One region of the Virgibacillus xinjiangensis genome, then DNA from elsewhere that is predicted to be linked to it. Evidence: riboswitches for the same ligand, from Rfam matches in the RefSeq annotation. Region 1 holds a riboswitch; each other region holds the start of a gene.

Evidence for each region. A riboswitch is a leader RNA that binds a small molecule or an ion and turns the genes downstream of it on or off. The one in region 1 is predicted to bind thiamine pyrophosphate.
Region 2: another riboswitch for thiamine pyrophosphate. It lies ahead of ACFOGI_RS15605 (lipoate--protein ligase family protein); the one in region 1 lies ahead of ACFOGI_RS06030 (YkoF family thiamine/hydroxymethylpyrimidine-binding protein).
Region 3: another riboswitch for thiamine pyrophosphate. It lies ahead of thiT (energy-coupled thiamine transporter ThiT); the one in region 1 lies ahead of ACFOGI_RS06030 (YkoF family thiamine/hydroxymethylpyrimidine-binding protein).

The regions. Positions count from the first base shown of each region.
Region 1 is NZ_JBHRSA010000025.1:30,484-33,760, forward strand. Features, by position in the region: gene ACFOGI_RS06025 (DMT family transporter) at 302-1,180, shown strand; TPP riboswitch at 1,393-1,499, shown strand; gene ACFOGI_RS06030 (YkoF family thiamine/hydroxymethylpyrimidine-binding protein) at 1,590-2,183, shown strand; gene ACFOGI_RS06035 (ECF transporter S component) at 2,196-2,801, shown strand; gene ACFOGI_RS06040 (ABC transporter ATP-binding protein) at 2,818-3,277, shown strand, end outside.
Region 2 is NZ_JBHRSA010000057.1:26,269-29,545, reverse strand. Features, by position in the region: gene lipA (lipoyl synthase) at 1-815, opposite strand, end outside; gene ACFOGI_RS15605 (lipoate--protein ligase family protein) at 787-1,647, opposite strand; TPP riboswitch at 1,770-1,873, opposite strand; gene trpA (tryptophan synthase subunit alpha) at 1,944-2,735, opposite strand; gene trpB (tryptophan synthase subunit beta) at 2,739-3,277, opposite strand, start outside.
Region 3 is NZ_JBHRSA010000028.1:22,892-26,168, forward strand. Features, by position in the region: partial or broken gene ACFOGI_RS06700 (hypothetical protein) at 1-526, opposite strand, end outside; gene ACFOGI_RS06705 (general stress protein) at 658-1,008, shown strand; gene ACFOGI_RS06710 (hypothetical protein) at 1,086-1,211, opposite strand; gene thiT (energy-coupled thiamine transporter ThiT) at 1,317-1,889, opposite strand; TPP riboswitch at 1,997-2,097, opposite strand; gene ACFOGI_RS06720 (YceI family protein) at 2,382-2,918, shown strand; gene ACFOGI_RS06725 (aconitate hydratase) at 3,046-3,277, shown strand, end outside.

The DNA of each region.
Region 1 (3,277 bases):
TCGGCTTTTGTAGAATGGAAAGAGAGAATAATAATAGTTTTTGTCGAAATGACTTAGATTCTGTAAAGCGGTTGTTAATCATTTTTAGAAAGTTAATAGGTTTTGTAATCTATTTGTAATAATAGAGGCTCAAGATTGCTGCCGTCGGCTTGTCGTTGCCAATGGACAGAATGGTTCCATTGGCTACTCTCATAGGAACTGCTATGATAAATGGTAAATTGCTTGAAGAAAGGGAGGGTCCGTGTTGATGAAATGAAAGAAATGGATCACCGAACATAAAGCGGCTGTCTGGCTGCTTGTATTGCTTATCACGTTATTATGGGGCTATGCCTGGGTAGTGATGAAGGCAGCCCTCGAATACATGGGTCCTTTCATGTTTTCCTCTTTCCGTTTCGGGACAGGTGCGGTCACTCTGTTGCTCGTCGTCTGGATCATGAAAATCGGCCTGCCGCCGAAAGAATATTGGAAGCATCTCATCATCGTCGGGATCCTGCAGACGGCTATCGTTTTCCTGCTGGTCATGTACGGCCTCATGTTTGTCGATGCCGGAAAGTCGTCGGTTCTGCTATATTCCATGCCGATGTTCAGCAGCCTGTTGGCAGTGAGGTTCCTCCATGAAAAACTGACACCAGCCAAATCAATCGGTTTGGCTATCGGCATGATCGGACTGCTGACGATTTTAGGATGGGACATCTGGATTGGTCAGCCCGCTGAAGTGATCTTCGGTGAAGTTTTGATCATTATTGGCGCTTTTTCTTGGGCGGTATCGAATACATATTTCCGCCTGCACGTGCAGGATCTGCCAAAAATCCAGTCGTCCGCTTATCAAATGCTGTTCGGGGCCATCGCTATCATCCTGGTGACAGTTTTTACAGAATCGGGCGAACCGGTGAGTTGGAACCTTGACCTCATCTATTATATTCTGTTCTCCGGGGTTCTCGCATCAGCCCTATGTTTCACCGTCTGGTTCATCATCATGAGCAGGCTGGATATGGTGAGCGCGACCATATCAACACTTCTTGTTCCGATTTTCGGCCTCCTGTTCAGCAGTATTCTATTAGGGGAAACCATGACAATAGGGATTCTGGCAGGCTCCGCGATGATCATTACAGGAATCATCATTGCTACCGTCAGATGGAAACACCCCCGGGTCGGAGACAGCCACGCTCGGAGTTCCTAAATCCTATACCCGAAGTCCAACATGCAAAGCCACTTAAAAAAGAAAGTGCCCTCGGCGTAAAGCCGTGGGCGTTTTCTGCTGTTTGGGCAGGATCAGTATTCGCAGACACTCCAGCAGTATGCAACAAGCTGTATTTTTTTCCATTCTAAATCCCCTTTACAAAATTCGAAAGATTGTATACCATAAAGACACATGAAAACTGCATAACCGACAACAAGCACTAGGGGAGCTGTCCGAAAAGGCGGCTGAGAGGATACATGTCTGACCCTTGGAACCCGATCTGGATAATACCAGCGTGGGGAAGTGCAGTTCACTGTATGATACATGAGATGATGAATCGATACGTGCAAACTGCATTCCCGCGGGAGTGCAGTTTTTTTGTACATATCCAAAAAAAGGAGGAAAAAACATGAGCAATAAAAGTTGTGGGACAAGCAGAATCGCGGGGTGTCAATTCACCCTGTATCCGATGAGCGACAAATTCGTCGATATCATTCTCGGGGCGTTGGAAGAGGTGGATACATCGAAGGTATGGAAGGATACCGATGACGTGAGCACCTGTGTACGCGGCAAGATGACACATGTATTCGATGTGACCAAGGCGATCTTCTTGCATGCAGCTAAAACAGGGGACCATGTGGCAATGAATGGGACATTCTCCATCGGCTGTCCAGGAGACACGGAAGCCGATGCTTATATGGATGAAGCGGATGAGCCATTGAATGAGGAAAAATCACAACAGATCTCCCAACAGGCAGGGTGCAAGTTTTCCCTATATCCAATGGGCAGAGAGGATTATATGGACGCAATCTATAAACAGATCGATCTATCCAAACACCGCAACGTAGAAGTCAGCCATGCCCATTACGCCACCCGTCTGGACGGTGATGTGAAGGATATTTTCCAGGCGCTGCATCAGTCTTTTGACAGCGTGCAGGAAAAGGTCTCCCATGTGACCATGACGTTTGCGATTTCAGCGAACAGCCCATCAAATCAAGCATAAGGAGTTGAAAATATGACCAAGCATTGGAAATTGAAAGAAATTGTCCTGATGTCCGTATTGGGTGTTGTTTTCGGTGTCATCTATTTGGCTTTTTTCCTTGTCGGGCAGGGGATCCGAAATGTGCTGGTTCCGTTTGGATTGGCACCGTTCGGCTACGAGATCATCTTCGGCATCTGGTTCATTGTGTCGATCATGGCAGCCTATATCCTGCGCAAGCCTGGCGTCGCTTTTACGGCAGAGGTGATTGCCGGTGTTGTCGAGGTCCTGCTCGGTTCTGCAGCAGGTCCCGGTTTGATTCTTGCTGCCGCCATCCAAGGTTTGGGTGCAGAAGCTGCATTTGCGGCAACGAAATGGAAGGATTATCGCCTGCGTATATTGGTGCTGTCGGGAGTTTCCGCCGCCATTTTCAGCTTTGTCTGGAACCTGTTTTCTGCCGGTAATATTGCTCTCGCACCATGGCTGATTGTTTCTACACTGATTGTAAGGATGATCAGCGGTGCGCTGCTTGCAGGTGTACTTGGCAAGTGGCTCAGTGACCAGCTGGCCAAAACCGGGGTCCTGCGAGGCTATGCTTTAGGGAAGGAATTGCAAAGGAAGCGGAAATATGGAGTGGCATAAGGGAAGAGGGAGACCGATGATCGAAGTGCGTGATTACTCCTTTTCCTATGAGGAGGATGGGCAGCCCTTGTTTGACCAGCTAACCTTCAACCTTTATCCAAATGAGGTGACACTTCTGATGGGGGCGAGCGGTGCCGGGAAGAGCAGCCTCGCCCTTTGTCTGAATGGGCTTTATCCTGATGCAGTAGAAGGAGTTGCCTCCGGGGATATCTTTTTTCACGGGAAAAACATCCGCGAGTTTGAGAAGGGAGAGCTGAATCAGGAGATCGGCATCGTCTTCCAAGATCCGGAAAGCCAGTTTTGCATGATAACCGTGGAGGATGAGTTGGCCTTCACTTTGGAAAACCGGAAAATCCCTCGTTCAGAGATGAAAGAGCGGATACCTGCCATTCTTCAAGCAGTCGGCATGGAAGGCTATGAGAAAAACAAAATTCATGAGCTGTCCGGCGGGCAAAAACAAAAGGTTGCACTAGCGG
Region 2 (3,277 bases), on a different contig from region 1:
TCACAGTGAGTGAATCCTTTTTCGAGCGCAATCTTTTTCAGTTCTTCAAATTCATCCGGATGATAATAGCGCTCTACTTGCAGATGTTTTTTGGTTGGCTGGAGGTATTGACCAATTGTAACAATATCCACGTTATGTGCACGCAAATCATCCATTGCTTCGATAATCTCCTCTTTGGTTTCTCCGAGCCCCACCATGATACTGGATTTAGTCGGTGTGTTTGGAGCAATTTCCTTCACTCGTTCAAGGAGCTGAAGGGAACGGTCGTACATGGCGATAGCCCTTACTTTTTTAGTAAGACGGCGAACCGTTTCGATATTATGATTGAAAATATCCGGTCCGCTGTCCATCAAGGTATGAAGACTTTCATAGTCACCCTTCATATCGGAAGGAAGTATTTCAATTGTCGCTCCTGGATTTCGTTTGCGGATCTGACGGACGGTTTCAGCAAATACTGCCGCCCCTCCATCTTTCAAATCGTCTCTTGCGACCGCGGTGACCACTACATGTTTCAATCCCATTACTTCGACAGATTCGGCTACCCGCTGTGGTTCTCCCCAATCGAGCTCATTTGGGAGTCCTGTCTTCACAGCACAAAAGCGGCATCCTCTTGTACAGGTATCCCCCAAGATCATGAAGGTAGCTGTTTTTCGTTCACTCCAACACTCATGCAGGTTTGGACAACGAGCTTCCTCACAGACAGTGTTCAGCTTTTTATCACGCATCAAGTGTTTCAGTTTCCTGTAGGATTCATTTGTGTTGATTTTCGTCTTCAGCCATTCAGGTTTACGTATGTACTCTGCTTGCTTCGCCATTGTTAACACGCTCCTTGGATGTATTATGTGTCCATGCTTCCGATGAGTATTTTGTTTCCGCCAGCTGGTGAACTTCCTCCCACTGTTCCTCGGATAGGGTGAATGGATGCAGATGGATTCCAAGACCATCCTCGAATCCTTTCTTGAACGCTGATGTCATTTCCTCATAAGACAACTGTTTACCTGTCAGTTGTGCAATATCTGCTGCTTTTCCGGCAAAGGCCTTGCGCTTCCGTTCCCGGTGCTTTTCGGAGGAGAAACGAAACAAGTCGAAAAGCATCCCAGTATTCATGCTTATTGGTATAGAACCGTGCTGGAGGACTACTCCATCTTTTCTTGTCTGGGCATTGCCAGAGATTTTTTTACCATCTACGACCATCTCATAGAATGCTGGCTTTTCAAAGCAGATGGATGTTCTCTCTCTATCCCGCTTTTTTTCTGGAACAGAAAAGTCTGCAGCAATTCCAATATTTTTGTACCCTTCCAGGACACCTTGAGAAAGGACATGATATGCTTCCTGGACAGAGGTCGGGATGGAGGGATCCTGTTCATTGATGACAAGGCTATAGGTCAGTTCATTGTCATGAAGGACAGCGCTTCCTCCTGTCAGCCGCCGTACAAAATGGCAGTTATGCCTGTGCACAGCATCCAGGTCGATCGTGCTCGACTTTTGAAACCGTCCGAGGGACAGGCTTGGCTTAGACCAACCGTAAAATCGTAATGTCGGAGGAATCTCACCTTTGCTGTGCCACTTCAACAATGATTCATCCAAAGCCATATTGATGGCTGCATCCTGGATACCGCTGTCCAGGTAGGCCCATTCTTTCTCCACATCGTTACCTCCTGTTCCTCATTAAACTGGGATACGGCATTTGTACCCTTTGCGCCCCCATAAAAAAAGAGACTGCACTCACGGAGAATGCAGTCTGACAATATATGAAAAAAAGAGTACATATATAATCAACTGCACTTTCCCACGCTAGCATTATCTAAATCGGGTGCAAGGGTCAGGGCATCTTGCCCCTCTCAGCCGTGGTCCAGCTCCCCTAGTGCTTAAATGGTTATTCGATACTATGCTAACCTATATTCGTTCAATTGTAAATGTTGGTAACAGTGCAGTAATTAATTTTATAACTTTACTTTTGGTTGTGTGCTTTCCTGGATGAGCTGTTTCACGGTCTCTGTCTCTCCTTGATGGAGGAGGTCCACAATTCTGCTGCCGACAATGACACCATCACCCGCATTGCTAAGCTCTCTTGCTTGTGCGGCGTTGGAAACTCCGAATCCTGCCAATACAGGAACATTGCTATATTCTTTGAGCTTTTCCAAGAAGCCTTTCACTTTTTCGTTATGAGTAGCTCTCACGCCGGTAGTGCCGATAACAGAAACAGCATAGAGGAATCCTTCTGATTTCCCAGCAAGTTCTGAAAGCCTTTCATCCGGACTCGTCATGGCAGCAAGCTGGATGAACGCTATGTCTTTTTCGTTCAAAAACCCGTTGATGGTATGCTGTTCCTCCAGAGGGAGGTCGGGAATAATGACACCATCCACCCCTGCTTGATCACAAGCATTGGCAAAACGCTCTGGCCCGTAAATTAGTATGGGATTGAAATAGGTCATGAGAATGACTGGAATGCTGCGTTTTTCTTTAAACGAGGAGAGGTGATCCAATACCATGGAAAGGGATACCCCTTGTTCCAAGGCTCGGATTCCCGCTTCCTGAATGGTTGGTCCATCTGCCACTGGGTCGGAGAATGGTATACCCAACTCCACAGCGGAAGCCCCGCATTCTTGCAAAAAGGTGATACGTTCTTCCAAGATATCCAGACCACCGTCACCAGCCATAATGTATGGAACAAACAGATTTTGGCCTGTATCCTGTTTTTGCTGTAATGTTTTCTTCAATTTTTCTTTCCCCATTTATTAATCCTCCTCGATTCTCTCTTTTACTTGGTCTACATCTTTATCTCCTCGGCCGGATAGGCAGATCACGAGAGATTGGCCTTTGCCCATCTGCTGTGCCAGCTTGACCGCATATGCAACAGCATGAGCACTTTCCAGGGCTGGGATAATTCCTTCCGTTCTGGACAAGTATTGAAACGCCTCCAAGGCCTCTTCATCCGTGATGGAAGTATATGTCACTCTTTCTGTTGCATGCAGGTGGCTGTGTTCTGGACCGACCCCTGGATAGTCAAGCCCTGCAGAAATGGAGAAAGCTTCCTCAATTTGGCCATTGCTGTCCTGCAGCAAGTGTGTCATCGTACCGTGCAGAATACCGACTTTCCCTCCAGAGAGTCCAGAGAGGGTAGCTGCATGTTTATCCGTATCCAAGCCTTCTCCGCCTGCCTCAACTCCATATAGCTTTACCTCGCTGTCTTCAATGAAAGGATGGAACATCCCCATGGCATTACTGCCGCCACCGACACATGCCACGACTGCGTCGGGAAGGCCGCCTGTTTGTT
Region 3 (3,277 bases), on a different contig from region 1:
GCTGAAGAAGCGGAAAGGCTCGGCGCTACTTGGACGATATAGTCAGAAGAGAGGGCCATTCCCTGACCTGCAAGAGCTATAGCAACTGCCGCCAGCATTACTGGCAGCCCGGCCCTCACTGCTGCTGGGACCAATAAGGCACAAATCAAAGGTACTGCTGGTGTCGGCCAAAAGAACAGTGAAATCAGATACGTAATACCAATTAACACAAAATAGGACACATGCCCATTGATCATCATTCGTTGAATCGGCTGTATCATTTTGCGATCGGCTCCTAAATCTCTTAGTGAATTCAACAGTGCCAGCATAAATGTAATAATCAGGAAAATACTGAATAATTCCTGTGCCGCTACCAGATTGGCATTGAAAATGGCAGTGAATCCATCAAGCAGACTTCCTTTATATACCCAAGCAATGACAAAGGTTCCTAATAATGTAGGAAACACCACACCTTTGCGAAGAATCAGACAACAATAATAGCAAACGTGAACAGACCGTATAACCAATGGGAAATTTCCAACCCCATACAGACCACGCCTCTCATCAAAATTAGTTATACAGCCTATGCAAGCTCCATTAAAAACGCTACCTTCCATGTTTAATCATCTTATCCATGGGAATATCAAATATAAATCTAATTTAGAGGAGGCGTTTGAAATGAAACCATTCATTAAAGCTTATACGAATGATGAACAGTTGAAGACGGACGTAAGCGTTTTAAAGGATAAAGGTATCAACAAGGATGATGTTTATGTTATTTCTCATGATGAAGATCGAACAGAACGAGTAGCCGGTGGAGCAGACGCCAAAACCATCGGTATGGATGAAATGGACTTCTCCGATTATGTAGGGACCATGTTTAAGAGTCAGGGAGATGAACTCCGGACAAAACTGAAAGACATTGGCTTCTCTCAGGAGGAAGCCGAGCAATATGAGGAAGAAATGGACGAAGGAAAAATCTTCCTGATTGTAACGAATAATGAAAATGTAATGAATTACTTGGCTTAAGATACAGAAACGGACTGGTATGAAACCAGTCCGTTCTTCTCCCCACTATTTTTCATGACACACATTAATAAACCGTCTTACTCCTCCATACCAACACATTCATGGCAATATAATTCTCCGTCCTTTTGTTCTCCATCAAAGAAGCCATTTTCACAATAAATTTCTTTCCCACAAATCGTGCAATGTCCCACCAACTCTTCCAAGGATATCCCCCTTTGATTTGTAATCCCGGTCATCCTATATATTCTATTTAAAAGTAATTCCTTTGTGTCATAAAAGTATCTTTCATGTGAGCGAATCCAATAAAGTCATTCATTTCTTAATAGAATTCTCGGCTGCTTATGAAATAAGAAGAAGACTACAAAGGTACTCAGGATGAAAGATGGAAGCATATAGGACCCATTATACAGCAAAGAATACAACCATGCCGGCTGCCCTTCTACCGCAGAACCAAAGAACACGATGCCAGCTGTATAATGGCCTAGAAAACGAAGTGCGGATCCGAGTAATGCTCCTGCTGTAATATAAGATAGATAGGTTTTCGTGTGGCCATTTTTAACAGCCTGCTGAATTCGACGTGCAAACACCCCGGCAAATCCGATTACTGTAAATGCTACCAGATAATCCAGCAGACCTTGAATCGGATGCAATATATAGGCTGTACCTGTCGCCACCTGTAAAACTCCCCATAGAAACCCTGATAATAACCCGCCTTTTAATCCCCAGCGGAATGCAACAATAAATACAGGTATCATTGCGAAGGAAACAGAGCCACCCATTGCCCATATCTTGAACGATAGGAATGGCAGTATATCCAGTAGAAGAGCCAAAGCAGTGAATACGGCCACTTCTATCAGGAATAGTGTTTTTCCAAACTTCATTTTAATATTCTCCCCTTCCGTCTTGCCGTTTTTCTGCACACAAAAAAAGCAATGCCAAAGGGGAAGACTTCCTGATGGAAACAGTTCCGCTCACATTACTTTTCAACCATCAAGAAAGCCACCATCCCTACGCTAGTATTAACTAACAGGTTCAAAGGGTCTGAACGATCCGTCCACTCTCAGCCAAATGGCTCCCCCTGCAGGCTTTCCATTCACTTTTTTTGTTACTAGTATTGTATCCTAGCTCTCTTCTCAATTCAATAAGGAAAGTACCAACTTTAAATCTATTTCCCTATGATCCCTTTCCTTTCCACCTTTCAAGAAAAATTTCTTTTTCCATGAAGGCTCTCAATTATTATTACCTAAATCATATATATTTGAATTAAAGATGTTTTTCCTTGACTTTCAGTATTTATAATTTTATACTAAGTAACATAAAGTAACTAACGTTGAGTAACTAACGTTGCATAATTTCTTTTGGAGGGATATTGAATGGCAAAAACAACTTGGAACGTGGATACAGCGCATAGTGAAGTGGGATTTACCGTCAAGCATATGATGATTTCCAAAGTCAAAGGTGCTTTCAATGATTTTGAAGCAGTAATTGAAGCTGACGTAGAAGATCTAACGGATTCTAAAGTGGAAGTTACAATTGACGCAGCAAGTATTGATACTAGACAAGAAGGCCGCGACGACCATCTTCGTGGCGAAGATTTCTTCGATGTCGAAAAACACCCGAAGATTACCTTTGTTGCCACAGATATCAAAAAGAAGGGAAGCAACCAGTACGATGTGACTGGCGACCTGACCATCAAAGGCACAACAAAACCTGTGACGGTTGATGTTGTCTACCAAGGACAGAGCAAGGACCCGATGAGTGGAAACATCGTTGCTGGTTTCAATGCAGAGACAACCATTAATCGTAAAGATTTCGGGTTGACATGGAATGCACCTGTAGAAACAGGTGGTGTCCTTGTAGGAGAAGAAATCAAAATTCATTCGGAAATTGAAGCCCATAAAGCTGAATAACAGAAACGCAATAGAGGCAGGAGCATCCCGATGGTGGACCTGCCTCTTTTCTATTCCTCCATCCTATTCCCTGTTTGAATTCATCTCTGTTGAGGTAAACTACCTATAAAAAGGAGGATTGGGAATTATGGGTTTGAATGTAGCACAAAAGTTGATCAAGGACCACTTGGTATCTGGTGAAATGAAGCCCGGAGAAGAGATCGGTCTGAAAATAGACCAGACTTTGACCCAAGACGCAACCGGTACGATGGTCATGTTGGAATTGGAAGCTATGGGTCTGGATTATGCTAAGACAGAAGTCTCCGCTCAGTATGTTGACCATAACCTTATACAAGTAGATAGTAAAAACCCGGATGACC